Regions from separate parts of the Janibacter sp. FSL W8-0316 genome, predicted to be linked through region 2. Evidence: riboswitches for the same ligand, from Rfam matches in the RefSeq annotation. Region 2 holds a riboswitch; each other region holds the start of a gene.
What was found. Region 2 has a riboswitch for S-adenosylmethionine ahead of NYE39_RS05225 (aminotransferase class V-fold PLP-dependent enzyme). Riboswitches for the same ligand answer to the same signal wherever they lie in the genome.

Region 1 (9,329 bases), 820 kb from region 2:
CGAGTGCCGCGGGTGGCACCGGCGCAGCGGGTGGCGCCTCGACAGCTGCAGCGGAGCCCCCTTCGTCCCGGCGGGGGTGGCGCCGCGCGCTCGTCGCACTCCTGCTCGTCGTCGCGGTCGCCGCCGGCGGTGGCTGGTGGTGGACCCAGGAGGGCCCGGGCAGCACGGTCGTCGTGCCCGACGTCACCGGCCTCTCCCGCGCCGACGCGGAGGCCAGCCTCACGCAGGACGGCGACCTGGGCTACGTCGAGTCCGCGGCCTTCGACGAGCAGGTGCCCAAGGGCGAGGTCATCACGTCCAACCCGCCGACCGGCACCGAGCTGTCGAAGGGGTCCGACGTCACCGTCGTCGTGTCCAAGGGGCCCGAGCGCTACGAGGTCCCTGACCTCACCGGCCGCACCGCCGCCCAGGCCAGGACCACACTCGAGCGACGCACCCTGACGGTCGGTGCGACGACGCAGGCCTGGGACGACGACGTCGCCAAGGGCCGCGTCGTCTCGACGACGCCCGCCCCCGGCACCGAGGTCAAGCGCGACGCCAAGGTCGCCCTCGTCGTCTCCAAGGGCCCCGAGCCAGTGGCCGTGCCGACGGTGACCGGCCAGGGCGCCGAGGCGGCAACCAGCGCGATCGAGGAGGCCGGGCTCGAGGTCACCCGCGCCGACGACGCCTACTCGACGAGCGTGCCCAAGGGCTCGGTCATCAGCCAGTCCCCGAGCAGCGGCACGCTCCTGCCCGGCGAGACGGTGACGATCACCGTCTCCAAGGGCCCGGAGATGGTCGCCGTCCCGTCGGTCGAGGGTCTGAGCCGCTCCGCGGCGACGACCAAGCTGGAGGCCGCGGGCTTCAAGGTCGCGGTCCAGACCTTCCTCGGCGGGCCGCTCGACGAGGTGCGCGCCTCCCGCCCGAGCGGCGGCACCGCCCCCAAGGGCTCGACGGTCACGATCCTCGTCGTCTGACGCCATCAGGTGGTCGCCCGGTGCTGCACTCCCGTGGGGATGCAGCACCAGACGACCACCTGATGCCGGACGAAGGGGGTCAGACCGCCGGCGCGTAGTGCGAGGCGTCGCCCATGATCGAGCGGCTGCGCTCACCGTCGATGCCGACGGGCACCTCACCGGCGACGGTGACCCGCTCGAGGCGGCGGGGAAGCCCGTCGTAGTTGTCGGGGGCGTAGTGCTGGGTGATCTGGTTGTCGAAGATGACGAGCTGGTCGGGCTCCCAGACGACCCGGACGACATTTTCCGGGCGGGTGACATGGCTCTGGAGCAGGCGCAGGATGTCCCGGCTCTCGGTCTTCGACAGCCCGACGAATCGGGAGACGAAGCCACCGAGGTAGAGGCCCCGCTCCCCCGTGCGCGGGTGGACCCGCACGACCGGGTGCTCGGTCTCGAAGGTCTGCGAGGTGAACTCGGCCCGGCGCTCCTTGACCGCGTCGTCGTGCTCCTCCGGCGGCGTCGCGTAGTCGTAGTCGTTGGTGTGCACCGCCCACAGGCCGTCGGCCAGGCGACGCAGCGGCTCGGGCAGGTCGCGGTAGGCCGCGGCGGTGTTGGCGATGAGGGTCTCGCCGCCGTGCGGGGGCACCACCTTGCTCGACAGGGTCGTGTAGGCCGGGGGCGCTTGGACGAAGGTGACATCGGTGTGCCAGTGGTTGGCCGCGGACCCCCCGAAGGTCTCCGACGCCACCGGCAGCACGCGCGGCGCGCCCTCGACCGAGGCGACCGTCGGGTGGGCCGTCGTCAGCTCGCCGAGCTGCGCGGCGAAGCGCTGCTGGCCCTCGCCGTCGAGCGGCGCACCCCGGAAGACGAGCGCCTGGTGCTCGTCGAGGGCCTCGCGGACGAAGGCCAGGGTCTCCGGGTCGAGCGGCGCGGTGATGTCGACGCCGACGACCTCGGCGCCGATCCGGCCGGTGATCTTGCGGATGTCACGGATGGGTGTGGTGCTCATGCTGCGTGCTCCTTCGTGGTGGACGTTCTGGTGGTGGACGTGCGCGTGCTGGAGGTGCCGCCGATGTGGCCCGCCTCCGGGCGAGCGAGCCCGTAGTGCTCGCGCAGGGTCGTGCCGGTGTACTCGCGACGGAAGAGGCCGCGCTCCTGGAGGATCGGCACGACGGTGTCGACGAAGACCTCGAGGCCCTGGGGATAGGTCGGCGGCATGATGTTGAAGCCGTCGGCCGCCCCCTTCGTGAACCACGTCTCGAGGTCGTCGGCGATCTGCTCGGGCGTGCCGGCGAGGACCCTGTGCCCCCGCCCGCCCGCGAGTCGTTCGATGAGCTGGCGGACCGTGAGCTCCTCGCGCCGGGCGAGCTCGGTGACGAGGGTGAAGCGGCTCTGGTTGCCCTGGGTGATGCGCTCGACGTGCGGCAGCGGACCGTCGAGGTGCTCCTCGGTGAGCTCGACGTCGAGCATCGAGCTCAGCTGCGCCAGACCGTAGGCCGGGACGATGCCGGCATTGATCTCCGCCTCGAGCCGCTGCGCCTCCTCCTGCGTCGACCCGATGATCGGGCTGATGCCGGGCAGGACGAGCAGCTCGTCGCGGGAGCGTCCGTGACGGGGCAGGCGCCGCGTGAGGTCGTCGGAGAAGTCGATGCCGTCCTGGAGGGTCTGCTGGGCGGTGAAGACCGCCTCGGCGTACCGCGCGGCGTAGGCCTTGCCCGCCTCGGACGAGCCGGCCTGGACGAGCAGCGGATAGCCCTGGACCGGCCGCGGCACGTTGAGCGGGCCCGCCACGTCGAAGAACTCGCCGTGGTGGTCGATCGGCGCGATGCGGTCGGTGTCGGCGTAGACGCCGCTCGTCGTGTCGGCGACGATCGCGTCGTCGCCGAAGCTGTCCCACAGCGCGGCGACGACCTGGAGGAACTCCTCGGCCCGCTCGTAGCGACGGGCGTGGTCGGGTCGCTCGATGCCGAAGTTGCCCGCCTCGATCGCCGAGCTCGAGGTGACGATGTTCCACCCGGCGCGGCCACCGCTCAGGTGGTCGAGCGAGGCGAAGGCCCGAGCGAGCGTGTAGGGGTGGTTGTAGGTCGTCGACGCGGTCGCGATGAGCCCGATGTGCTCGGTGCTCGCGGCGAGCGCCGACAGCAGGGTCAGCGGCTCGAAGCCCGAGTGCGAGTTGTGCCGCACGTTGTCCCCGAGCCCGACCACATCAGCGAGGAAGACCGAGTCGAGCCGGCCGCGCTCCGCGGTACGGGCGATGTCGACGTAGTGCTGCAGGGTCAGCGCCCGCACGGGGTCGGTGGAGTGGTGGCGCCAGGCCGCTTCGTGGTGCCCGTTGGGCATGACGAAGGCATTGAGGTGGAGCTGTCGTTGAGGTGCCATGTCGTGGATTCCTTTGTGGGCGAAGGGGGTTCAGGTGCCGGTCGGCGTGGTGCGCCACTTCGAGAAGTGCCTCTCGAGCCGCACCAGCACGGTGTTGACCACGAGGCCGAAGACCGAGACCGTGAGGATCCCCGCGTACATCTGCGGGATCTGGAAGCTGCTCTGCGCGTTGACGATGAGATAGCCCAGCCCGGCCTTGGCGCCGACCATCTCGACGGCGATGAGCACGAGGATCGAGGCGGTTCCGGCCATGCGGACACCGGTGAAGATCGTCGGGACCGCCGAGGGCAGCACGACCCTGGCGAAGAGCTGCAGGTAGCTCAGGCCGAGAGTGCGAGCGGCCCGCACGAGGAGCGGGTCCACCGTGCGCACCCCCGCCACGGTGTTGAGCAGCACCGGGAAGAAGGCCGCGAAGGCGACGATCGAGACCTTGCTCAGCTCACCGATGCCGAGGAGGAGGGTGAAGACCGGCAGCAGCGCCAGGGCCGCGGTGTTGCGGAAGAGCTCGAGCAGTGGGGTGAGGAACTCGCGCAGCCCCTCGTACCAGGCGACGGCGACGCCCAGGACGACGCCGGCGACGACGGCCAGGCCGAAGCCGATGACCGACCGGGTGAGGCTCGCCTGCAGGTGCTCCTGCAGCTGCCCCGTGCGCCCGAGGTCCCACAGGGCCTCGAGGACGACGTGCAGCGGTGGGAGGAAGACCTTGCGCGAGGGCTCGAGCAGGTACTGGGTGCCGAACTCCCACAGCAGCAGGAAGAGCACCACCGCTGCCGAGCGGCGCACGCCGGTGCGCAGGGCCCGCGTGGTGCGCTGGGCCCGCGTGGGCAGCGGGGGGACGACCACTCCGGACGAAGGGGGTCCCTCTGCGCCTGTCGTGGTGGGCTGGGTCAGGGTCGCGGTGCTCATCAGGCCGCCCTCTCGGTGCCGTCGGGCTGGATCTTGTGGTGGCCGGCGCGCTGGGCGCGCTCGACCTCGTCGTGCAGGAGGCTCCAGATCTGGTGCCGGTAGCCGACGAAGTCCGGGTCGGACCGCAGGTCGCGAGCGCCCGCGCGCTCGCCGAGGTCGATGTCGACGACCTGCTTCAGGCGCCCGGGGCGTGAGGAGAGGATCGCGACGCGCTGGCCGAGGTAGACCGCCTCCTCGATGCCGTGGGTGATGAAGACGGCGGTCGTGCCGGTCGTGCGCCAGATGCGCAGCAGTTCGTCCTGCAGCTGCTCCCGGGTCTGGGCGTCGAGCGCAGCGAAGGGCTCGTCCATGAGGAGGATGCCCGGCTCGTAGGCGAGGCTGCGCGCGATCGCCACCCGCTGCTTCATCCCGCCCGACAGCTCGTGCGGGAGCCGCTCCTCGAAGCCGGACAGGCCGACGAGCGCGAGGTACTCCCGAGCGCGCTCGGTGCGCTCGCGCCGGCTGAGCGGCAGCTGCTCGAGCCCGAAGGCGACATTGGCCAGGGCCGTGCGCCACGGGAAGAGGGCGTACTGCTGGAAGACGACACCCCGGTCCAGGCCGGGCCCGGTGACGACCTCGCCGTCGACGAGGACCTCACCGCTGGTGGGTGTGCTCAGCCCGCCGAGCAGGTCGAGCAGGGTCGTCTTGCCCGACCCGCTCGGGCCGACGAGAGTGAGGAACTCCCCCGCCGGGACGGTGAGGCTGATGTCCTCCAGGGCCCGCAGCACGCTCGCGCGGGGCTGGTCCTTCGTCGGGCGGACGACGAACTCCTGGGTGACGTGGCGCAGCTCGATGCTCGAGGTCACGTCGTCCCCTCCTCGGCCAGGTCGTTGTACTCGTTGGTGTAGATCGAGGCGGGGTCGAGCTCGTCGCGATCGACGATCCCGGTGCTCTGCAGCCAGTCGGCCCACTGGGTGAAGTCCTCGTCGGTGACGACTCCCCCCTTCGCCGGGACGCCGGTGCTCTTCCAGTACTTGACGTTGTCGGTCGTCTCGTTGCGGTCGCGGCCCTCGATGATCCGCGCGAAGCGCGCGTGCACCGTGGTGCGGGGGCTCGTGCGGGCCCACTCGATGGCCTTGGCGACACCGGTGGTGAACTCGCGGACCGCCTCGGGGTGCTGCGCGATGAAGTCGTCGCGGAGCACGTACTGGCCGCCGTTGAGCTGGTGCCCGAGGACCTCGGTGTCGCGCACGAGCTCGCGGATGTCGGGCTGGGCGAGCGCCCGGTCCTGGAGGATCCCGCCGAGCGCGCCGACGTCGACCTGCTTGCGGCGGATCGCCTCCTCGGTGTCGTTGGGCGGCAGGACGACGAGCTGGACCTGGTCGATCTCCTTGCGGGTGAGGCCCGCCGACGTCAGCCAGGTCTCGACGTAGGCCTCGGCGTGGGCCCCCAGGGTGTTGACCGCGATCTTCTTGCCGACGAGGTCCTTGGCCTCGGTGATCTCGCTGTCCTTGCGGACGTAGAGCCCCTGGTAGGACTGGCGGTCCGAGCCGTAGTAGTTGATGACGGCGGTGATCGGCGAGCCGGCCTCGACGAGCTTGACGATCGCCCCAGAGAAGGCGCCGCCGACGTCCGTCTGACCGGTCGCGACGGACTGGATGTCCTGCGGCCCGCTCACCGTCGCCCCGACGTACTCGAGGGAGATGGTGTCGAAGTACCCAAGGTCCTCGGCCAGCTCGGGGAAGGTGACGTTGTTGGCGCTGCCCTGGTATCGGAAGGTGACGGGTCCCCCTTCGTCCTCGGCGGCGGCGTCGCTGCTCGGCAGGGCGCACCCGGCGAGGGCGGAGGTCGTCGCGATCCCGGCGAGGCCGAGCAGGACGGTACGGCGTGAGGTGGAGGTGCTCATCAGGCCACCGCCACCGATCGGGCCAGCAGCTCGCCACGGTGGGCGGCGTCGGCCGCGGCGACGAGCGAGCGGCCGGCGACCGCGTCGAGGAAGACGCGGGTGACCTCGGCGAGCGGCCCGGCCGCGGAGTCGGCGATGCTCACCTCGCCCCCGTCGAGCCGGGTGACCTCGGAGGCGAGGACGAACCAGCCCGGTGTGATCGCGCTCGGCGCCAAGCTCGCGAGCACGGGGCGCAGGGCGTAGTCGACGGCCAGGACATGGGCCGGGCTGCCGCCGGTGGCGATCGGCAGGACCACCTTGTCCTTCAGCCCGGTCTGCGGCAGCAGGTCGAGGAAGGCCTTGAGCAGGCCGCTGTAGGCCGCCTTGTAGACCGGCGTCGACACGATCACGGCGTCGGCCCGCTCGAGGGCGCAGGCGGCCCGGGCGATGTCGTCGTGCTCGGCATCGGCCCGCAGCAGCGGCTCCGCGGGCAGGTCCCGCAGGACGATCGGGTGCACGACGTGGCCGGCGCGCTGGACCCGCTGGGCCAGGTGGCCGAGCACGGCGTCGGTGCGGGAGGTGGTCGAGGGAGAGCTGGAGATCGTGGCGATGACGGCCATCGGGTGCCTTTCGGTGGGCAGGTGGGTACGACGGATCGACGGTCGACGAAGGGAGGCTCGTCGCCGGTGGTGGGAGTGCTGGGTCGCCGGGGGTCTGCATTGCCGTAGGGCAATGCAGGTTCAGGTCGGCCGGGCATCGCATTGCCGTAGGGCAATGCAGATTCAGGTCAGCGACAGAGGGCGCTGTTGACCCGCAGCAGGTCGACGTGGCGCCGCAGCGCCGGACGCAGCGACCGCGGTGCGGTCGTGACGGTGGTGCTCATGGGTGTCCGTCCTGTCATGAGGCCGGTGAGTGCCTCGCGCTTGCTCCGGCCGCGACGACCGGAGCCAGGTCCTCACCCGGAGCACCCCACCGCGAGTGGAGGGTTGCCGCCCAGCAAGCCGGGGCTTGACGCTGGATCTCGTGACCTGATGAAGAACCTACGCGGATGCATCTCCTACTGCAACGACAGGAGTTACGAATCTCGCCATCCGGGACGTGCGAATCCCCCTGCCCCGCAACGAGACCTGCTCGACAAGAGAAACCCTCGCTTCGCAAGAGTTTCAAACTCTTGCGAAGCGAGGGTTTCTCGGGTGACCCGGAAATCGTGGGGCGGGTGGGACTCGACTCAGCCCTCGCTGAGCATCTCCGCGGTGAGGAAGGCCAGCTCCAGGCTCTGCTGGTGGTTCAGGCGTGGGTCGCAGACGCTCTCGTAGCGCTTGTTGAGGTCCTCGTCGAGGATGCGCTCGGCGCCGCCGAGGCACTCGGTGACGTCGTTGCCGGTGAGCTCGACGTGCAGGCCGCCCGGGACGGTGCCCAGAGAGCGGTGCACCTCGAAGAAGCCACGGACCTCGTCGACGACGTCCTCGAAGTCGCGCGTCTTGAAGCCGGACGCGGACTCGAAGGTGTTGCCGTGCATCGGGTCGCAGATCCAGGTGACCATCGCCCCGGAGTCACGGACCTTTTCGACGATGGCCGGCATGGCCTCGCGGATCCGGCCGGCCCCCATGCGGGTGATGAAGGTCAGGCGGCCGGGCTCACGCTGCGGGTCGAGCAGGTCGATGATCCGCAGCAGCTCGTCGGGGTCGGCCTTGTCGGAGACCTTCATGCCGATGGGGTTGCGGATCCGGCTGACGAAGTCGAGGTGCGCGTGGTCGATCTGCCGGGTGCGCTCGCCGATCCACAGGAAGTGCCCCGAGGTGTCGTAGAGGTTGCCGGTGCGCGAGTCGACGCGCGTCATCGGCCGCTCGTAGTCGAGCAGCAGCGCCTCGTGGGCGGACCAGAACTCGGTGGCCCGCATGGCCTCGAAGTCGACACCGCAGGCGGCCATGAAGCGCATCGCCTTGTCGATCTCGCGGGCCAGGCCCTCGTAGCGCCGGTTGGCGGCGTTGGAGACGAAGCCGACGTTCCAGTCGTGGACGCGCCGCAGGTCGGCGAAGCCGCCCTGGGTGAAGGCGCGCACGAGGTTCAGCGTCGCGGCGCTCGTGTGGTAGCCGCGCAGCAGGCGCTGCGGGTCCGGCTCGCGCGACTCGGGGGTGAAGGCGAAGTCGTTGACCATGTCGCCGCGGTAGGCGGGCAGGGTCACGCCGTCACGGGTCTCGGTGTCCTTGCTCCGCGGCTTGGCGAACTGCCCCGCCATGCGGCCCATCTTGACGACCGGCATGCCGGCGCCGTAGGTGAGGACGGCGGCCATCTGGAGCACGGTCTTGATCCGGTCGCGGATGTTGTCGGCGGTGGCGTGGACGAAGGTCTCGGCGCAGTCACCGCCCTGCAGGACGAAGGCCTCGCCGACCGACGCCGCGGCCATCCGGTCGCGCAGGTCGTCGCACTCGCCGGCGAAGACGAGCGGCGGATAGGTCGCCAGGCTCGCCACGGTCTCGTCGAGGGCGGCGCGGTCGGGCCAGCTCGGCTGCTGGGCGGCCGGCAGGTCGCTGTCGATGGTTGCGGCGGTCATGGGCGCGGGGACTGCAGTGGTCACCCGTCAAGGATAGGCCGCGACCCCCTTCGCCCCGGCACCCGTCCAGCCACAGGACGAAGGGAGGTCACTCCGGCTGGTCGAGGCCGCGGCTGATGGCGAAGCGGGTCAGCTCGACGCGGTTGTGCAGGTGGAGCTTGCCGAGGATGTTCTGCACGTGGTTTTGCACGGTGCGGTGGGAGATGACGAGGTCGGCGGCGATCTCCTTGGCCGTCATGCCCATGGCGACGTAGCGCAGGATCTCGGTCTCGCGCTCGGTGAGCTCGGGCACCGGCGAGGCCGACTCCTCCTCGGCCACGGCAGGTGCGGTGCGGGCCCGGCTGCTCATCTCGCGGAACTCGCCGAGCACCAGGCCGGCGAGCCCCGGGGTGAAGACGGCCTCTCCCGCCCCGGTGGCCGTCACGGCGTCGCGGATCTCCTGCGGCGAGGCGGACTTGACGAGGTAGCCGCTGGCGCCGGCCTTGACCGCGGCGAGGACGTCGTGCTCCTCGCCGCTCGCGGAGAGGATGAGCACCTTGGTCGTCAGGTCGTTGATCGCCGTGCACACCTCGTCGCCGCGCAGCTGCGGCAGGTTGAGGTCGAGCACGAGCACGTCGGGGGTGGTCGCCCGGGTGCGCCGGACGGTCGACGGGCCGTCGGCCGCGGTGCCGACGACCTCGAAGCCGGCGTC
Region 2 (9,329 bases):
AGGGCCGGGGTGGAGCGCACGACCCAGATGCCGAAGGTCACCGCGAAGAGCGACAGCGAGGTGATGGCCGCGCGGCCCCAGTTCTCCGACTCCACCCAGGGCAGCAGCATGATCGCGAAGAGCTGGATGCCGACGAGGATCGCGGAGGGCTGCTTGCGCACGACGGCGGCCCAGTAGCGAAGCCCCGTCGGCCGGCTGTCGAGCTCGTACCAAGCTTTCGTCATGAGGCAACCCTAGACTCGCGCTGTGCTCGTCGCCCCATTGCTGCTGCCGCCGCTCGTCGCCGCGCTCCTGCTGGTCGTGAGCGGGGTCGCCAAGGTCCGTCACCCCGAGGAGACGCGCAGCGCATTCGGCGAGCTGCGCCTGCCGCGGGCACTCACCCGCTCCCCCGCGCCCGTCCTGCTGCCGTGGGCCGAGATCGTGCTCGCGGTGGCGATCGTCGTCACGCCGCCCCCCTTCGCGCTGGCCGTCTCGGTCGTGGTGTTGGCGCTCTTCGTCGCCTACCTGGTGGTGATCGTGCGTGCGCTGGGGTTCGGCTACCCGGTGACGTGCAGCTGCTTCGGCCGGCTCGGGCTGGGTGAGGTCACGCGCCGGACCGCGCTGCGCAATGTGCTGCTCGTCGTCGTCGCCGCCCTCGGCGTGTGGTCGGCGACGGCGGACAACTCTGTCGCGGCCCGCCTCCTCGATGCCTCGGCACAGACCTGGGTCTGGCTGGGTCTGGTCGTGCTGACCGTCGCCGTGGTCGTCGTCACCTTCGGCGGGGCGAAGGGGGGTCCGCTCACCCGCGAGCCGGTCACCGCCGACAGCGCGGACTCCGGAGAGGAGGCGGACTACGAGCGCCAGCCGATCCCCTTCGCCGTGCTGGAGACCGAGGACGGGCAGACGGTGACGATGCACGAGCTGACCAGCTCGGGGGCGGTGCTCCTGCTCTTCCTCTCCCCGTCGTGCAGCTCCTGCCTGCCGGTCATCGAGCGGTTGCCGGAGTGGGACGCCGGGCTCGGGCCGGTCTCCCTGCGGGCCGTGGTGTGGTCTCCCCTCGACGAGGCCGTGGCCGCCCAGCCCCACCTCGCCGGTCGCGTCCTGCGCGACCCCGACGCGATCACTGCCCGGATCTTCCGGGTCGGCACCCCGGGCGGGGTGCTGCTGGGTGCCGACGGAGCGCTCGCCGGCGGGCCGGTGCAGGGCGCCGAGGTCCTCGACTTCTACGAGGACGTGCGGGCCGAGCTCGTCGAGGTGGGCGTCGTGGATGACGAGCCCGTCGCCCCGGACGGGTCCGCCACGACGGACGAGTCGGTCAGCGACGGTCGGTGAGCGACCAAGCGTCCTCGTCGTCGTCCTCGGTCCACTCCTCGACGACCTCGGTCCCGATGGGGTCCGCCGCGTAGCGGTCGTGCGCGGCGGCCGGTGAGCCCTCGCGCAGGTCGATGACGTCGGTGTCGGTCGAGACGCCCTGGGCGGCGGGAGCCCCGTCGTCCTCGTCGGCATCCACCTGGGCGACCGGCTCCTCCGCGGCCGGCGGCTCCTCGCCCTTCATCAGGGCCAGGGTCGTCGGCAGGTCCTCGGGCGTGATGAGCACGTCGCGGGCCTTGGAGCCCTCGGAGGGGCCGACGACGCCGCGCGACTCGAGCAGGTCCATGAGCCGGCCGGCCTTGGCGAAGCCGACCCGCAGCTTGCGCTGGAGCATCGACGTCGAGCCGAACTGGGTCGTGACGACGAGCTCGGTCGCCTGGAGCAGCACGTCCAGGTCGTCGCCGATGTCCTCGTCGATCTGCTTCTTGGGCGTCTCGGGCGCGACGTCCTCGCGGTAGGTCGGCTTGAGCTGGCCGGTGACGTGACCGACGACCTGCTCGATCTCCGACTCGGTGACCCAGGCGCCCTGGACACGCATCGGCTTCGACTTGCCCATGGGTAGGAAGAGCGCGTCACCCTGACCCAGCAGCTTTTCGGCGCCGGGCTGGTCGAGCACGACGCGGGAGTCGGCGAGCGACGAAGTGGCGAAGGCCATGCGCGAGGGGACGTTGGCCTTGATCAGACCGGTCACGACGTCGACCGAGGGGCGTTGGGTCGCGAGCACCAGGTGGATGCCGGCCGCACGTGCCAGCTGGGTGATGCGCACGATCGAGTCCTCGACGTCGCGGGGCGCGACCATCATCAGGTCGGCGAGCTCGTCAACGATGACGAGGAGGTAGGGGTAGGGCTGGATGACCCGCTCGCTGCCGGGGATCGGCTCGACCTTGCCCGCCTTGACGGCCTTGTTGTAGTCGTCGACGTGCTTGTAGCCGAAGGTCGCCAGGTCGTCGTAGCGCATGTCCATCTCGCGCACGACCCACTGCAGGGCCTCGGCCGCCTTCTTGGCGTTGGTGATGATCGGGGTGATGAGGTGCGGGATGCCCTCGTAGGCCGTCAGCTCCACCCGCTTGGGGTCGACGAGCACCATGCGCACCTCGTCGGGCGTGGCCCGCATGAGGATCGAGGTGATCATCGAGTTGACGAAGGACGACTTGCCGGAGCCCGTGGCGCCGGCGACGAGGATGTGCGGCATCTTCGCGAGGTTGGCGATGACGTAGCCGCCCTCGACGTCCTTGCCGACACCCATGACCATCGGGTGCTCGTTGTTGCGGGCGACGTCCGAGCGCAGGACGTCGCCGAGGCAGACCATCTCCTTGTCGGCATTGGGGATCTCGATGCCGATGGCCGACTTGCCGGGGATCGGGCTGAGGATGCGCACGTCGGCCGAGGCGACGGCGTAGGCGATGTTCTTCGACAGCGCGGTGACCCGCTCGACCTTGACACCGGGCCCGAGCTCGACGACGTAGCGGGTGACGGTCGGGCCGCGGTGGAAGCCGGTGACCTGGGCGTCGATGCCGAACTCGTCGAGGACGCTCGTGAGCGACTCGACGACCTTGTCGTTGGCCGCGGAGCGCTCCTTGTGCGGTGCGCCGGGCTTGAGGTACTGGCTGTCGGGCAGCGTGTAGGTGACGTCGCCGGCGAGGGCGAGCTGCTCGACACGCTGCGGCAGCTGGGTCGTCGGCGGCGGCTGCAGCTCGGTCTTGCCGCTGGGGACCGGCGCGACGGCCGGATTCTTCGTCGGGCGCTTCTCGCCCGGGCGCGGCCCGCCGGCCTCGGGCTGCGGGGTCTCGGTCGTCTCCTCGACGTCGGCGGCGGGTGCCGCCGACTTCTTGCGACGGCCCTTGCCGACCGGCTGCACGACGGCGGCCTGGTCGTAGGCGGTGTCGCCGTCGCGCTCCCCGGATTGCTCCTCGTCGGGGTCGATGGCGCGTCGGCGCCGGGCGCGGGTGACCGCCGCCTTGGGCGCATCGTGGCGGGCGTCGACGTCGGCTGCGGTGACGTGGCTCGGCACCTCACCGGTGAAGGCGGCGCGCACGTAGGCCAGCCGCTGCGGCACCTCGTGCAGCGGGGTGCCGGTGAGCAGCAGGAGGGCGAAGAGCCCCAGCAGGACGAGCAGGATCGTCGCCGGCCACTCGGTCACGGCCGTCGACAGCGGGTCGGAGGCGAGGAAGCCGACGATGCCCCCGGCGTCTCGCATCGGGCCCGCGCCGTCGGGCGGTTGCGGGATGTCCTTGGCGATGTGCGTCAGGCCCGAGGCCGCGAAGAGCAGCATGACGCTGCCGAAGCCCAGCCGTGCGTCGGAGGCGGGCTCGCTCGCCGAGCGCAGCAGACGCACGCCGAGCAGGAGCAGGACGATCGGCAGCGCGTAGGCGACCCGGCCGAAGGTGCCCGCGGCCACCGCGTGCACGACGTCGCCGAAGGCGCCGCTGAGGCCCCACCACTCGCGCACGGCGACGACGAGCGCCAGCGCCAGCGCCAGGAAGCCCCAGCCGTCTCGGCGGTGCTCGGGCTCGATCTGGCTCGCGCTGGTGCCGATGCGGCGCACCCCGGAGCCGGTCGCGTGGGCGACACCCATCCAGGTGCGCTGGACCGCGGCGACGGGCAGGGGCAGACCCCCACCGGACGCGGGCTTGCGGGAGGAGGTCCTCCCCTTCGCGCTGCTCTTGGCGGGTGCCTTGCGACCCGACGGGCGGGTGGAGCCCTTGGGTCGGGAGCTGGCGCCCTTGCTGCGCGAGGTGGTCGACGGACGAGTGGCCATGATTCGCAGGGTAGGCGAAAGCACCCTCTGACACACGCGTCACACGCGCACCACCGGCCACGGATCACAGCGGATAACCTCGCCCCGTGGACACCCGGACCCTCGTCGTCGTGCTCGCCGCGACCGTGTTCGGCACCCTCGCGTGGCGGTGGCTGCGCGCCGGCCACTACCGCCGCGATGACGAAGGGGGTCCCCTCCCCCGCCATCTCTGGGTCCCGGCGCTCGCTCCCTTCGTCGGGCTGGTCGTCGCGCTCGGCCTCGCCGACCGGCACTGGACGACGCTGTTGGCGCCGCTCGTCCTCGCCGCGGCCGGGCTCGTCCTCGCGGCGATCGACGCCGACGTGCACCGCCTGCCCAATGCCATCACCCTGCCGCTCGTGCCGGTCCAGGCGGTGCTCCTCACCGTCGCATCGGCCGTGACCGGCGACTGGGGCGCCCTCTCCCGCGCGGGTCTCGCCGCCGTCCTCGTCGGGGGCGGGACCGTGCTGCTCGCCTTCGCCCTCTTCGGACGCTCGATCGGGATGGGCGATGCCAAGCTCATGGTCTCGATCGCCCCGACGCTCGCCTGGCTCGGCTGGAGCCAGCTGGCCGTGGGCATCTGGCTCGGCTTCGTCATCGGCGGGATCGCCGCTCTCGCACTGCTGCTCACGCGCAAGGCCTCGCGCACGACGCAGCTCGCCTTCGGCCCCTACCTCGTGGCCGGCGCGGTCCTCGCGCTCGCCCTGGCCTGACGTCCACGAGCCGAGACACGACCGGTCGAGGCTCGACAGCGGCCTCCGCAGGTGGGCTATGATCCTGACCCAAGGTCACGAGTACCAGCGACAAGCCCCGGCTAGCTGGTCGGCAACCCTCCTCCGCGGTGGGGTGCTCCGGGTGACGACCTGGCCGGCGACAGACCGTCGCCCGGCAAGCGCGGACTCACGGTCGCCACCTGAGTCCCCGAAGGACCAGGAGCACCGTCATGACCATCTCCGACCTGCACCGCACGACCACCGCCCTGCCGCAGCTCGTCTCCGAGGGGCTGAGCTACCGCGACGAGGACGGCTCGAGCGTCGAGTACGCCCACCTCGACCACGGCGCGACGACTCCCGCCTTCCGGGCCGTCGCCGACGAGGTCGCCGCCGCGGCCGTCACCTACTCCTCGGTGCACCGGGGCGCCGGGTTCGCCTCCCGCGTGACCAGCTCGCGCTACGAGGCTGCACGCGAAACCGTCGCGGCCTTCGTCGGCGCCCGCACCGACGACCACGTCGTCTTCACCCGCAACACCACCGACTCCTTCAACCTGCTCGCGCGGGCGCTGCCCGAGGACACCTTGGTCTTCGTCTTCGCCTCCGAACACCACGCGGCACTGCTGCCGTGGGGTGACGCGCTGCGCCTGCCGGTGCCGCACAGCCACGACGAGGCCGTCGCCCTGCTCGAGCAGGCCCTGCGCAACCACCCGGCCGAGCACCGGCTCGTCGTCGCCACGGGCGCGTCCAACGTCACCGGCGAGCACTGGCCGATCGAGCGCCTCGCGGCGCTGGCCCACGAGCACGACGCGCGCTTCGCCCTCGACGCCGCGCAGGTCGTCCCGCACCGCCGGGTCGACATCGACGCCCTGGGCATCGACTACGTGGCGTTCTCCGGGCACAAGATCTATGCCCCCTTCGGTGCCGGCGTGCTCGTCGGGCGCAGCGACTGGCTCGACGCCGCCACCCCCTACCTCGCCGGGGGCGGGGCCACCGCACGCGTCAGCCTCGACGAGACCGAGTGGACCTGTGGCCCCGCTCGCCACGAGGCCGGCTCCCCCAATGTCTTGGGCGCCGTCGCCCTGGCCACGGCCTGCGAGATCATCACCGAGCACGAGCAGGCGATCGTCGACCACGAGCAGGCGCTGCGCATCCGCCTGCTCGCCGGACTGCAGCAGATCCCCGGTGTGCACGTGCACTCGCTCTTCGGTGGTGGCGACGGCGCGCCCGTCGCCACGATCACTGTCGACGGCCACGACAGCAGCGAGGTCGCCCGCGTCCTCGGCGACGACCACGGCATCGGCGTGCGCGACGGCAAGTTCTGCGCGCACCTGCTCGTCGACGACCTCCTCTCGGAGCACGAGCAGGACACCGCCGTGCGGATCAGCGCCGGCCTGGGCACCACGACCGAGCACATCGACCGACTCCTCGGCGCCCTGCGCGCCCTGTGACCCTCCTCGGGTAGGGCGAAGGGGGACCCGGCAGGCCCCCTTCGCCCCGGCGTCCTCAGGCCTCGACGACCACAGGGATGATCATCGGGCGTCGGCGGATCTTGCCGCCGACCCAGCCACCGACGGCACGGCGCACGACCTGCTGCAGCTGGTGGGTGTCGGTCGTGCCCTTGCGAGCCGCCTCGTCGAGCGCCGCGATGATCTTGGGCTCGACCTGGGTGAAGATCTCGTCGTCCTCGGCGAAGCCGCGCGCGGTGATCTCCGGACCGGCGATGACCTTGCCGGTCGAGGAGTCGACGACGACCATGACGGAGATGAAGCCCTCGTCGCGCAGGATGCGACGGTCCTTGAGCAGCTCCTCGGTCGCGCCCCCGACGCTCGAACCGTCGACGTAGACGTAGCCGCAGGGCACGGCGCCGGTGATCCGCGCGCGACCGTCGACGAGATCGACGACGACGCCGTCCTCGGCCAGCACGACGTGGTCGGGGTCGACCCCCGTCTGGATCGCCAGGTCGGCGTTGGCGACGAGGTGGCGCCACTCGCCGTGGACCGGCATGACGTTGCGCGGCTTGACGATGTTGTAGCAGTAGAGCAGCTCGCCCGCGCTGGCGTGACCGGAGACGTGCACCTTGGCGTTGCCCTTGTGCACGACGTCGGCACCCAGGCGCATGAGGCCGTTGATGACCCGGTAGACGGCATTTTCGTTGCCGGGGATCAGGCTCGAGGCGAGCAGCACCGTGTCGCCGTCGCCGACATCGATGCGGTGGTCGCGGTTGGCCATGCGCGACAGGGCGGCCATGGGCTCACCCTGGCTGCCCGTGCAGATGAGCACGACCTCGTCGTCTGGATAGTTGTCGAGCTTCTTGACGTCGACGAGGACCCGGTCGGGCACCTTGAGGTAGCCCAGGTCGGCGGCGATGCCCATGTTGCGCACCATCGAGCGACCGACCATCGCGACCTTGCGGCCGTTGCGCTCGGCGGCGTCGAGGACCTGCTGGACACGGTGCACGTGGCTGGAGAAGCAGGCGACGATGATCCGGCGCCGGGCATTGCGGAAGACGGTGTCGATCGCCGGCCCGATCTCGCGCTCGGGGGTGGTGAAGCCGGGGACCTCGGCATTGGTCGAGTCGGTGAGGAAGAGGTCGACCCCCTCCTCGCCGACCCGGGCGAAGGCCCGCAGGTCGGTCAGCCGCCGGTCGAGCGGGAGCTGGTCCATCTTGAAGTCGCCCGTGTGCAGCAGGGTGCCGCCGTCGGTGCGCACGAAGACCGCCAGCGCGTCGGGGATCGAGTGGTTGACCGCGATGAACTCGCAGTCGAAGACGCCGAAGCTCTCGCGCCCGCCCTCCTTGACCCCGAGGGTGAAGGGCTTGATCCGGTGCTCCTTGAGCTTGGCCTCGATGAGGGCGAGCGTGAGCATCGAGCCGACGAGCGGGATGTCGGGCTTGTGCTTGAGCAGGTAGGGCACGGCGCCGATGTGGTCCTCGTGGCCGTGGGTGAGGACGATCGCCTGCACGTCGTCGAGCCGGTCGAGGATGTACTCGAAGTCGGGCAGGATCAGGTCGACGCCCGGCTGATGGTCCTCGGGGAAGAGCACGCCGCAGTCGATGATGAGCAGCTGCCCCTGGTGCTCGACGACGGCCATGTTGCGGCCGACCTCGCCGAGACCGCCGAGCGCGACGACGCGCAGGGCTCCGTCGGCGAGCGGTGGCGGCAGCTCGAGGTCGGGGTGCGGGTGGCTCATGCGGCACCTCCGATCCCGGACGCGGCCAGACCGGCGCGGACGATCTCGAGGTGCTCGGCCGGCCCCTCGACGTAGGGCAGACGCACGGTGGCGTGGGAGATGACCCCGAGCTCGACGAGCGCGGCCTTGGCCATGATGGCGCCCTGCGAGGTCGACATCAGGGCATTGGTCACGGGGATCAGGCGGTGGTGGATCTCGCGGGCGGTCGCCAGGTCACCGGCGTCGACGGCGGCGATCATGTCGGCGTAGTCGCGGCCGGCGACGTGCCCGACGACCGAGACGATGCCGTGGGCGCCCTGGGCGAGGTGGGCGAGGTTGTGCTCGTCGGCACCGGAGTACCAGAGCAGGTCGGTCGAGGCCATGACCTCGGAGGCGGCCCACAGGTCGCCCTTGGCGTCCTTGACGCCGAGGATCCGCTCGTGGTCGGCGAGCGCGATCAGCGTCTCCACGGCGAAGGGGGTCGCGGTGCGCCCGGGGATGTCGTAGAGCAGGATCGGCAGCTTGGCCGCGTCGGCGATGGCGCGTGTGTGGGCCAGCAGCCCGGCCTGGGTCGGCTTGTTGTAGTAGGGCGAGACGACGAGCAGCGCGTCGGCGCCGGCACGGGTCGCCGCGGCCGCCATCTCGATGGCGTGGGCGGTGTTGTTGGACCCGACGCCCGCGGTCACCTCGAGCCGGTCGCCCGCGGCGCGCTTGACGGTCTCGACCATCGCGATGCTCTCGGCGGAGCTGAGCGTCGGGGACTCGCCCGTGGTGCCGTTGACGACGACACCGTCGTGTCCGGTGGCGATGAGGTGCTCGACGACGGCGGCGACGCCCTGTGCGTCCACCGCGCCGTCTGGGGTCATGGGCGTCACCATCGCGGTGACCACCCGTCCGAAGGGGGAAGTCGTCATGCGGTCAGCGTAGCCGTCGGTGGTGGCGTCTATCGTGGCGCCATGCGTCAGTACCTCGACCTCCTCGAGCACGTCCGGGACCACGGCGTGGACAAGTCCGACCGCACCGGCACGGGCACCCGGAGCGTCTTCGGCCACCAGATGCGCTTCGACCTGTCGGAGGGCTTCCCGGCCCTCACGACGAAGAAGCTGCACCTGCGCTCGATCATCGGTGAGCTGCTGTGGTTCCTGCGCGGCGACACCAACGTGCGCTGGCTCCAGGAGCGCGGCATCAGCATCTGGGACGAGTGGGCCGACGAGCAGGGTGAGCTCGGCCCGGTCTACGGGCACCAGTGGCGCTCCTGGCCGACCCCCGACGGCGGCACGATCGATCAGATCGAGCGGGTCGTCGAGGGGCTGCGGACCAAC
Region 3 (9,329 bases), 1.0 Mb from region 2:
CGAGGCCGCGGACGGCGGCCCACGCCAGCTCGGGTCCCGCGGCCCAGCCGCCGTGGGCGAGGCGGTGCGCCTCGGCGACGTCCCACGTGCGGTCCAGACGGGCGCCGGCGGTGACGAGCGGGGCGACCGCGGCGGCCGACCAGGTCACCCAGCGGGTGTCGGGGGAGAGGGCGGCGACGAGCGAAGGGAGGTCCCGCGCGAGCACGGGATCGCCGTGCGGGGGGAGCGCCGCACCCACGCCGTCGACCCCGACGACGACGGCTCCCGGCTGCTGTCCACCCACGGTGCGTGAGGCTACCCGCGTCCACCGACGAGCCCCCTGCGCCGTGGCAGGATGCCGACATGGGATTCATCTCCGACCGACTCGGCTTCGGCAAGAAGAAGCAGGTGCAGGACACGCGGACCGCCCTCGAGCAGGCGCGTGACCCCAAGAGCCGCCAAGGCCTGTCCGGCTCCTCGCTCAAGCTCGTCGAAAACCTCCTCGACACCGGCATCGACGGTCGCGGCCCCTTCGACTCCGCGGCGCAGGTCGCCGACAAGGCGCTGGCCAAGCACGGCGGCGACGTCGACAAGGCGGTCGACGAGGTCGTCGGCGACACGCTCAAGCTCGCCGGTGCCAGCGGCTTCCTCACCAACCTCGGCGGCTTCGCGACCATGGTCGTCGCCCTGCCGGCCAATGTCCTGGGCTTCTACGTCCTGGCGACCCGGATGTCGGCGGCCGTGGCCCGACTGCGCGGCTATGACCTCGCCCAGCCCGAGATCCGCTCCGCCGTCCTGCTCAGCCTCGTGGGTGCCGACGCCCAGGACCTGCTCGCCAAGGCAGGGGTCGTCGCGCCCACCGGCCGGCTCGCCGGCATGGCCGCCCAGCGACTGCCCGGGCCGGCCCTGATGGTGGTCAACAAGGCCGTCGGCTTCCGCATCCTCTCGACCGCCGGCAAGGGCGTCTTCACGCGCTTCGGCAAGGCCGTGCCGGTCGTCGGCGGTGCCGTGGGCGCCGGTATGGACGTGTGGCTGATGCGGCAGATCGGCGCGCACGTGCGCACCGAGTTCCCGGCGGCGAGCGTCGACGTCGGGTAGCCTCCCGCGGGTCCGTGACACTCGCCACAGGGAGCTCTCGTCTCATGTCACTCGCCGAACTCGTCGACTCCGCCAACGGTTTCATCTGGTCGATACCGCTGGTCGGGCTGTGCCTGGTCGCAGGTGTCTACTTCACTGTCCGCACCGGCCTGGTGCAGGTCCTCGGCATCCCGGACATGATCCGGCAGCTGACCAAAGGCGAGAAGTCGCAGGACGGCACCTCCTCCTTCCAGTCGCTGATGATGTCGCTGGCCAACCGCGTCGGCATGGGCAACATCGGCGGCGTCGCCACCGCCATCGCCTTCGGTGGTCCGGGTGCGGTCTTCTGGATGTGGGCCGTGGCCTTCTTCGGGGCCGCGACCTCCTTCATCGAGTCCACGTTGGGCCAGATCTACAAGGAGAAGGACCCGGACACCGGTGAGTACCGCGGTGGCCCGGCCTACTACTTCGAGAAGGCCTACGCCCACAAGGCCAGGACTCTCTCGCTCGTCTACGCGATCGTCTTCGCCGTCGTCACCGTCTTCGCGATGAGCTTCTTCCTGCCGGGAGTCCAGGCCAACGGCATGTCCTCGGCCATCGAGTCGGCCTGGGGCGTGCCGACGTGGGCCACCGCCATCGGCGTGGTCATCGCCCTGGCCTTCATCGTCATCGGTGGCGTCAAGCGGATCGCTGCCTTCGCCGCGTTCGTCGTGCCGCCGATGGCGATCCTCTACATCCTCTTCGCGCTCGTCGTCTTCTTCGTCAACATCGACCAGATCGGCCACGTCTTCGGCGAGATCTTCTCCGGAGCCTTCGGCGGACACGCGGTCTACGGCGCGATCATCGGCCAGGCGGTCAAGTGGGGCGTCCAGCGCGGCATCTACTCCAACGAGGCCGGCCAGGGCACGGGCCCGCACCACGCGGCGGCCGCCGAGGTCTCGCACCCGGCCAAGCAGGGCTTCGTGCAGGCCTTCGCGGTCTACATCGACACGCTCTTCGTGTGCACGGCCACGGCCTTCATCATCATCTCGACCGACATGTACACCGTCTTCAAGGGCGAGACCTTCGGCGACGAGACGCTCTACGTCGGTGGGGTCGGCACCGACACCGAGCCGGGGCCGGGCTTCGTCCAGGCGGGCTTCGACACGCTGGCTCCGGGCTGGGGCTCGAGCTTCGTCGCGCTGGCCCTCGTCTTCTTCGCCTTCACGACGATGGTCGCCTACTACTACATGGCGGAGGTCAACCTCGCCTACCTGACCCGCAAGATCCGCAACGGCGTCGTGCGTCGGGGCATGATCCGCGCGCTCCAGGCCCTGATCCTCGTGTCCGTCGCCTACGGCGCGACGACGACCGCCGGCTCCGCGTGGGGGTTGGGTGACATCGGCGTCGGCACGATGGCCTGGCTGAACATCCTCGGGATCCTGCTGCTGCAGGTCCCGGCGCTCAAGGCGCTCAAGGACTACCACGCCCAGAAGAAGCAGGGCCTCGACCCGCAGTTCGACCCGCGTGAGCTCGGGATCGAGGGGGCACAGTTCTGGGAGCAGCGGGCAGATGGCCTGGTGACCCAGGGCGCACCCGGCGACCCTGCGGAATCCTCTGCGGACCCGCGTCGTTGATGACGGGTGGGAGCGCCCTCATCCGATGGCGCCCGAGCGTCAGGAGACCTCGATGGTCATAAGTCGACGAGCCCGCAGCGCGGTCCATCTCGCGTCCGCCGTCCGCAGCGCCTCGCGCCCCGGTGGGCCGAGCCTGCTCCAGCGGCTGCGTGCCGTGCCACGCATGGTGCGTGCGGTGCGGGCCGGCACCTACACCGGCTTGACCTCCACGCGGCTGCTGATGATGCTCGCGGGCGTCGGCTACATCGTCTCGCCGGTCGACGTCGTCCCTGAGGGGCTGCTGCTCGCCTTCGGCCTGCTCGACGACGTCATGGTGATCGGCTGGGTCGCGGCGACCCTGGTCAAGGAGACCGAGGAGTTCATCGCGTGGGAGCAGGGTGTCGCCGCGCACCAGGCGCAGTGGGCCCAGCAGCAGGACTGGAGCCAGCAGCAAGCCTGGAGCTCGACGGTGCGCTCGCACGTCGTCCCCGACTGACCCCAGACCTGCGGGCGCCCACCCGCTCGTCCACAGCCGGCCCGTCCCCTCTGTCGAGGGGGCGGGCCGCTCGGCATGGTCGGGGCATGACACCGACCGCCAGCCCCCGCGACGCCTCCGAGCTCGCCGTCCTCGTGCCCTACCAGCTCGGTTACCACCCGGGTCCATCCCTCGTCCTCGCCGCCCTGCACGGTCGGCGGCTCGGGATGGTCCAGCGCCTCGACCTCGTCGACGACCCCCGGGCCTGCGCCGCCCTCGCCGAGCACAGCATCGCGATCATGGTCCGCGAGCGGGCGCAGGGGGTCGTGGTGCTCGCCTTCGAGGACGACGAAGGGGGCTCCCGCCCCTTCCGCGCGGCCGTCACCTCGGCGGCCCTGGCGGCCGGTCTCGCCGTCCCTGACCACGTCGTCGTGCGCGACGGCCGGTGCTGGGTCCCGGGGTGCGACGACGGGTGCTGCCCGCCGCAGGTGCGCGCGCTCCCGCGACCCGAGGAGGTGCCGGCGGTCGCCCCCTTCGTCATGGCCGGGGTGCGGCCGCTCGCCAGTCGTGAGGAGCTGGTCGCCACCGTCGTGCCGCCGACGGACGAGACGCGCGCCGAGGGGGTGGCGCAGGTCATCGTGTCGGGCGAGCCCGTGCCGGTCGACGACGACGAGCTCGCCGCGCTGTGGTCCCACGTGCTCGACCCGCGGCGCAGCGCGCGACCGGTCGGTGACCTGCCCGATGCCGAGCTGGCCGTGCTGGGCGGCTCGCTGCTCGACGTCCAGTGGCGCGACGCGCTGATGGCCGTGCTCGCGCCGGGGTTCTTCTCGCTCGACGACGTGCCGCTCGAGGTCGGCTGGCTCGCCCTCGACGCGGCGGCGGAGTGCCCCTGGGTCGACTGCTGGGAGGGCGACGACGAGCTGCCGCAGGCAGGGGAGTGGTCCGACGAGCTGCTCGTCGTCCGTGGTCGGCTCGTCGAGCTCGCCCGGCTCCTGCCGCAGCCGCTCACGCCCACGGTGCTCGTCACCGTGGCGCACCTCGCATGGTGGGCCGGTGACGGCACGATCACCGGCATCTGCCTCGAGCGGGCCCTCGAGATCGACCCCGAGCACCGGCTGGCCGACCTCATGCTCCGTCTGCTGGCCACGGGGGTGCGTCCGTGGGCCCTGCCCCCGGCCGAGGGTCCGCAGCCCGGACGCGACTCGATCGGGCGCGCCTCGTGACGTTAGAGTTGTCGGCAGGTCATGAGTGCCAGCGTCAAGCCCCGGCTTGCTGGCCGGCAACCCTCCTCGCGACGGGGTGCCCCGGGTGATGACCGGGCCGCGTCGAGGCGACGTGGCAAGGCGAGACACTTCGGGAGCACTCCGTGAGCGTGACGACCACACCCCCCGCGAGCACCGCGCTGTGGCGCGACGGCGACCACCCGGGCGAGCGACGCTTCGTCTCGATCGGTCGGCTGGAGCTGGAGTCGGGCGAGTCCCTGCCCGACGTCGTGCTGGCCTACGAGACCTGGGGGCGCCTGAGTCCCGAGCGCGACAACGCCGTGCTCGTCGAGCACGCGCTCACCGGTGACAGCCACGTCGTCGGCGAGGCCGGCCCCGGTCACCCGACGGCCGGCTGGTGGCCGGGCCTCATCGGGCAGGGGGCGCCGCTCGACGACGACTACTTCGTCATCGCGATCAACGTCCTCGGTGGCTGCCAGGGCAGCACCGGGCCGGGCAGTGCCGCGCCCGACGGCCGGCCGTGGGGCAGTCGCTTCCCGCGCCTCACCATCCGTGACCAGGTCGCGGCCGAGGCGCGCCTCGCCGACGTCCTGGGCATCGAGCGCTGGCACACCGTCATCGGCGGGTCGATGGGGGGCATGCGCACGCTCGAGTGGGTCGCGAGCCACCCCGAGCGCGTCGGCACGGCGATCGCCCTGGCGACCGGCGGTTACGCCACCGCGGAGCAGATCGGGTGGAGCCAGACGCAGATCCTCGCGATCCGCAACGACCCGTGGTTCGCCGGGGGTGACTACTACGACCACCCGCAGGGCCCCGAGGCCGGGCTGGCCATCGCCCGCCGCATCGCCCACATCACCTACCGCAGCGAGCTCGAGCTGCACGAGCGCTTCGACCGACGGGTCCAGGACGAGCCCGCCGGGCCCGAGGGCCGCCCGCGTTACACGGTCGAGAGCTACCTCGACCACCACGGCGGCAAGCTCGCGCGCCGCTTCGACGCCAACTCCTACGCGGTGCTCTCCGAGGCGATGAACTCCCACGACCTCGGCCGGGACCGTGGGGGGATGTCCGCGGCGCTGCAGGCCTTCACCGGTCGACTCGTCGTCGCGCCGGTCGACTCCGACCGGCTCTACCCGCCGCGGCTGTCGCACGAGGTCGTCGCGGCACGTCCCGGGACGCAGCTGCGCACGATCTCCTCGGCGGTCGGTCACGACGGCTTCCTCACCGAGGTCGACCAGGTGGCCGAGCTGCTCCGGGACGTGCTGCGCGGCGACTGATCGGGACACGCCGACGACACCAGCGCCGGAGTGAGACAGGTCACGGGGCCGCGGTGTAGCGTCTGGCCCAGGTAGTCCATCAGCCGAGTTGTGACGAGGAGCGAGCGATGACCATCGTCGTGGGGTACGTGTCGACCAAGGAGGGCGAGGCCGCTCTCGAGCGCGCCTTCGAGGAGTGCCGCCTGCGCAACGACAAGCTCGTCGTCATCCACTCCGACCGTGGTGGCGTGGGCCTGAGCGGTGACACCGCCCGCAAGAACGAGGACGACCTCAAGCAGGTGCGTTCCCGCATGGAGGAGGCGGGTGTCGACGGCGAGGTCCGTGGCCTCGTCCGAGGCAAGGAGCCGGCCGAGGACCTCATCGTCGTCGCCGAGGAGACCGACGCCAGCCTGATCATCATCGGCCTGCGTCGTCGCACCCCCGTCGGCAAGCTGATCCTCGGGTCCAACGCTCAGCGTGTGCTGCTCGACGCGCCCTGCGACGTGCTGGCGGTCAAGGCCCGCTGAGACCCTCCGACCGCCCCTGGTGGCGGCACCCGGCGGCCACGCGTTTTATAATAGTCACGAGCCCAGCGCACAGCGACCGGGCGAGTCGGGTCAGACGGGGTCACGCCACTCCCTTCGTCCCGGCGGAATCCTCCGTGACGAAAGGTTGTTGGTGACTGCTGTGTCCCCACGGTCCGTCGAGACGCAGGGCTCCCTCCCCAAGGAGTTCTCGCATCCCTCGCTGCAGGAGCTCGTCCTGAAGGGCCGCACGACCGGATCCATCACCAGCGATCAGCTGCAGGCCGCGTTCGGCGAGGCCAAGATCAGCCCCAGTCGGGGGCGGGTCGTCCTGCGCGCGCTGGGCGAACAGGGAATCGAGGTTCAGGTGCCAGAGTCCACTCCGGCGAAGAAGACGGCCAAGAAGACCCCCGCCAAGAAGGCGGCGAGCAAGACCGCGGCGAAGAAGACGGCCACGAAGAAGGCCGCCGCCCCCGCGAAGAAGGCTGCCCCGGCGAAGAAGACCGCGGCGAAGAAGGCCGCCTCCACCGCCACGGCAGCCGCGGCCGCCGCCCCGGTGAAGCAGGCCGCACCCGCCAAGCAGGCCGCCGCGAAGAAGGCTGCCGCGAAGAAGGCCGCGGCCAACCCGACGACCACCACGGCCGAGGAGCCGGCACCCGGTGAGGACGAGGTCCTCGGCGAGGAGCCGGAGGCCAAGGCCAAGCCCGAGACGGAGCAGGACGAGAAGTCCGGCTTCACGATCAGCAACGACGACGAGGACGACGCTCCCGCGCAGCAGGTCGTGACGGCCGGCGCCACCGCCGACCCGGTCAAGGACTACCTCAAGCAGATCGGCAAGGTCGCCCTCCTCAACGCCGAGCAGGAGGTCGAGCTGGCCAAGCGCATCGAGGCCGGCCTCTTCGCCGAGGAGAAGCTGGCCTCCGGCGAGAAGATCGAGATGAAGTTCAAGCGCGAGCTGTGGTGGATCGCGCAGGACGGCAAGAACGCCAAGAACCACCTCCTCGAGGCCAACCTGCGTCTCGTCGTCTCGCTCGCCAAGCGCTACACCGGCCGCGGCATGCTCTTCCTCGACCTGATCCAGGAGGGCAACCTCGGTCTGATCCGTGCGGTCGAGAAGTTCGACTACACCAAGGGCTACAAGTTCTCGACCTACGCGACGTGGTGGATCCGTCAGGCCATCACCCGCGCCATGGCCGACCAGGCCCGCACCATCCGCATCCCGGTGCACATGGTCGAGGTCATCAACAAGCTCGCCCGTGTGCAGCGTCAGATGCTCCAGGACCTGGGCCGTGAGCCCACCCCGGAGGAGCTGGCCAAGGAGCTCGACATGACCCCCGAAAAGGTCGTCGAGGTCCAGAAGTACGGCCGCGAACCGATCTCGCTGCACACCCCGCTCGGCGAGGACGGCGACTCCGAGTTCGGTGACCTCATCGAGGACTCCGAGGCGGTCGTGCCGGCCGACGCGGTGAGCTTCACGCTCCTGCAGGAGCAGCTGCACTCGGTCCTCGACACGCTCAGCGAGCGCGAGGCCGGCGTGGTCTCGATGCGCTTCGGCCTGACCGACGGTCAGCCCAAGACGCTCGACGAGATCGGCAAGGTCTACGGCGTGACGCGTGAGCGCATCCGTCAGATCGAGTCCAAGACGATGAGCAAGCTGCGTCACCCGAGCCGCTCCCAGGTTCTGCGCGACTACCTCGACTGAGCCTCTCGGCGACCTCCGGGGCGAAGGGGGGAGTCAGCGGCGACGGGGCAGGCGGCGCAGGAGCGAGCGGCCGAACGCGCGCCACGCGTCGACGCCGTCTTGGGGCCACAGCATCGAGCGGACCTGTCGCGAGCGCTGCCGGCCGGAGCGGACCTCGTCGACGACCCCGCCGACCTCGTGGGAGATGTCGGGCAGGTCGGCTCCGGGCGGGGCGTAGCGGGCGCGCTCGAGGGTGGCGACGACGTGGTCGAGCTGCTCCTGCGGCTCGCCCTCGAGATGCAGGCGCCGGCTGAGCCAGGCGCCGGTCTGCCGCGGGGTCGCGCCGACCGGTGGGCGCAGCCCGAGGTCGTCGAGCTGGGTGATCAGCTCGTGCCACTCGCGCTCGACCCGCTCGGCGTCGTCGACGGCCGAGCGGCGGGAGCGGCGACGGGCCACGAGCGCCGACAGCGGCATGATCGCCAGCACGGCGGCGATGCCGAGCAGCCAGAGCAGCGCGGTGACCCAGGCGGGGCGACCCTCGTCGGGCGCGGTCGCGGCCTCCGGGACCGCGACGTCCTCCTGCTGGTCGTCGGGGCGGGTCGAGGAGCTCGTCGTCTCGTCGGACGAGGTCGAGGTGTCGGTGCCGGCGCTCGCGTCGGAGGTGTCGATCGTGTAGCCGGGCGTCGACGCAGCACGTGAGCCGGGCGTCGGCTCGAAGCGCGTCCAGCCCACCCCCTCGAAGTACAGCTCGGGCCAGGCGTGGGCGTCGCTGACCCGCACGACGCGCTCGTCGCCACTGGTCAGGGAGCCGGGGAGGAAGCCGACGGCGACGCGGGCGGGGATCCCGCGCGCCCGGGCCATGAGCGTCATGGTCACGGCGAACTGCTGGCAGTAGCCGGTCTTGTGGTCGAGGAAGGCGACGATCGGGTCACGCCCCTGCGACGAGGGCAGGTCGAGGCTGTAGGTGAACTCGCTGCCGCGCAGGTACTCCTGGATGGCCTGGGCGCTGCGCAGGGGAGTGGCGTCGTGCGGGACGACCTCGTCGACGAGGTCTCCGATCTCCTGCGCCGACCCGGGGTCGAGGGTGAGGTAGGAGTCGCTCTGGGCGAGCGGGTCGATGGGTTCGCCCGTCGGCTGGTCGAAGTCCTCTTCCTCGGGGGCGAGCTCGGTGTAGGTCGCCGAGTAGGTCCCGGGAGTGCGCTGGACCGCGGCCGTGCCGTCGTCGCCGAGAGCCCAGGCGATGCCGCCCGTGTCGACCGAGCTGACGAGCGAAGGGAGCGGCAGCTGCGGTGCCGCGACGCCGTTGGACTCGACGACCATCGTGCGTCGCTCACCGACGACATTGCCGGGGAGGCGCAGGGTCGGGTCCGGGGCGGAGAAGCCCTCGACGGGCTCGGGGGCGTCGGAGCGCATGCGGCCCAGGCCGTCGGAGAAGTCCTCGACGACCGCCACCCGCAGGGGCCCCGGCGTGGGGGAGCTCGACGTGTAGGTGAGCACCGGGGCCTCGCTGGGCGACTCGAGG

Region 1: linked by a shared signal. The riboswitch ahead of ssuE (NADPH-dependent FMN reductase) and the one ahead of NYE39_RS05225 (aminotransferase class V-fold PLP-dependent enzyme) in region 2 are both predicted to bind S-adenosylmethionine.
Region 3: linked by a shared signal. The riboswitch ahead of metX (homoserine O-acetyltransferase MetX) and the one ahead of NYE39_RS05225 (aminotransferase class V-fold PLP-dependent enzyme) in region 2 are both predicted to bind S-adenosylmethionine.

The regions. Positions count from the first base shown of each region.
Region 1 is NZ_JBBOQX010000001.1:242,577-251,905, reverse strand. Features, by position in the region: gene pknB (Stk1 family PASTA domain-containing Ser/Thr kinase) at 1-956, shown strand, start outside; gene NYE39_RS01120 (TauD/TfdA dioxygenase family protein) at 1,036-1,944, opposite strand; gene NYE39_RS01115 (LLM class flavin-dependent oxidoreductase) at 1,941-3,314, opposite strand; gene NYE39_RS01110 (ABC transporter permease) at 3,345-4,220, opposite strand; gene NYE39_RS01105 (ABC transporter ATP-binding protein) at 4,220-5,065, opposite strand; gene NYE39_RS01100 (ABC transporter substrate-binding protein) at 5,062-6,105, opposite strand; gene ssuE (NADPH-dependent FMN reductase) at 6,105-6,704, opposite strand; SAM riboswitch class IV at 6,999-7,113, opposite strand; gene NYE39_RS01090 (class II 3-deoxy-7-phosphoheptulonate synthase) at 7,313-8,638, opposite strand; gene NYE39_RS01085 (response regulator) at 8,727-9,329, opposite strand, start outside.
Region 2 is NZ_JBBOQX010000001.1:1,064,474-1,073,802, forward strand. Features, by position in the region: gene NYE39_RS05205 (ion channel) at 1-224, opposite strand, end outside; gene NYE39_RS05210 (MauE/DoxX family redox-associated membrane protein) at 247-1,311, shown strand; gene NYE39_RS05215 (DNA translocase FtsK) at 1,295-4,108, opposite strand; gene NYE39_RS05220 (A24 family peptidase) at 4,195-4,839, shown strand; SAM riboswitch class IV at 4,913-5,027, shown strand; gene NYE39_RS05225 (aminotransferase class V-fold PLP-dependent enzyme) at 5,070-6,287, shown strand; gene NYE39_RS05230 (ribonuclease J) at 6,343-8,028, opposite strand; gene dapA (4-hydroxy-tetrahydrodipicolinate synthase) at 8,025-8,921, opposite strand; gene NYE39_RS05240 (thymidylate synthase) at 8,964-9,329, shown strand, end outside.
Region 3 is NZ_JBBOQX010000001.1:19,384-28,712, forward strand. Features, by position in the region: gene NYE39_RS00080 (DNA polymerase) at 1-283, opposite strand, end outside; gene NYE39_RS00085 (hypothetical protein) at 343-1,077, shown strand; gene NYE39_RS00090 (alanine/glycine:cation symporter family protein) at 1,122-2,672, shown strand; gene NYE39_RS00095 (YkvA family protein) at 2,698-3,147, shown strand; gene NYE39_RS00100 (DUF4192 domain-containing protein) at 3,234-4,349, shown strand; SAM riboswitch class IV at 4,367-4,477, shown strand; gene metX (homoserine O-acetyltransferase MetX) at 4,493-5,623, shown strand; gene NYE39_RS00110 (universal stress protein) at 5,731-6,129, shown strand; gene NYE39_RS00115 (RNA polymerase sigma factor) at 6,290-7,828, shown strand; gene NYE39_RS00120 (transglutaminase family protein) at 7,862-9,329, opposite strand, start outside.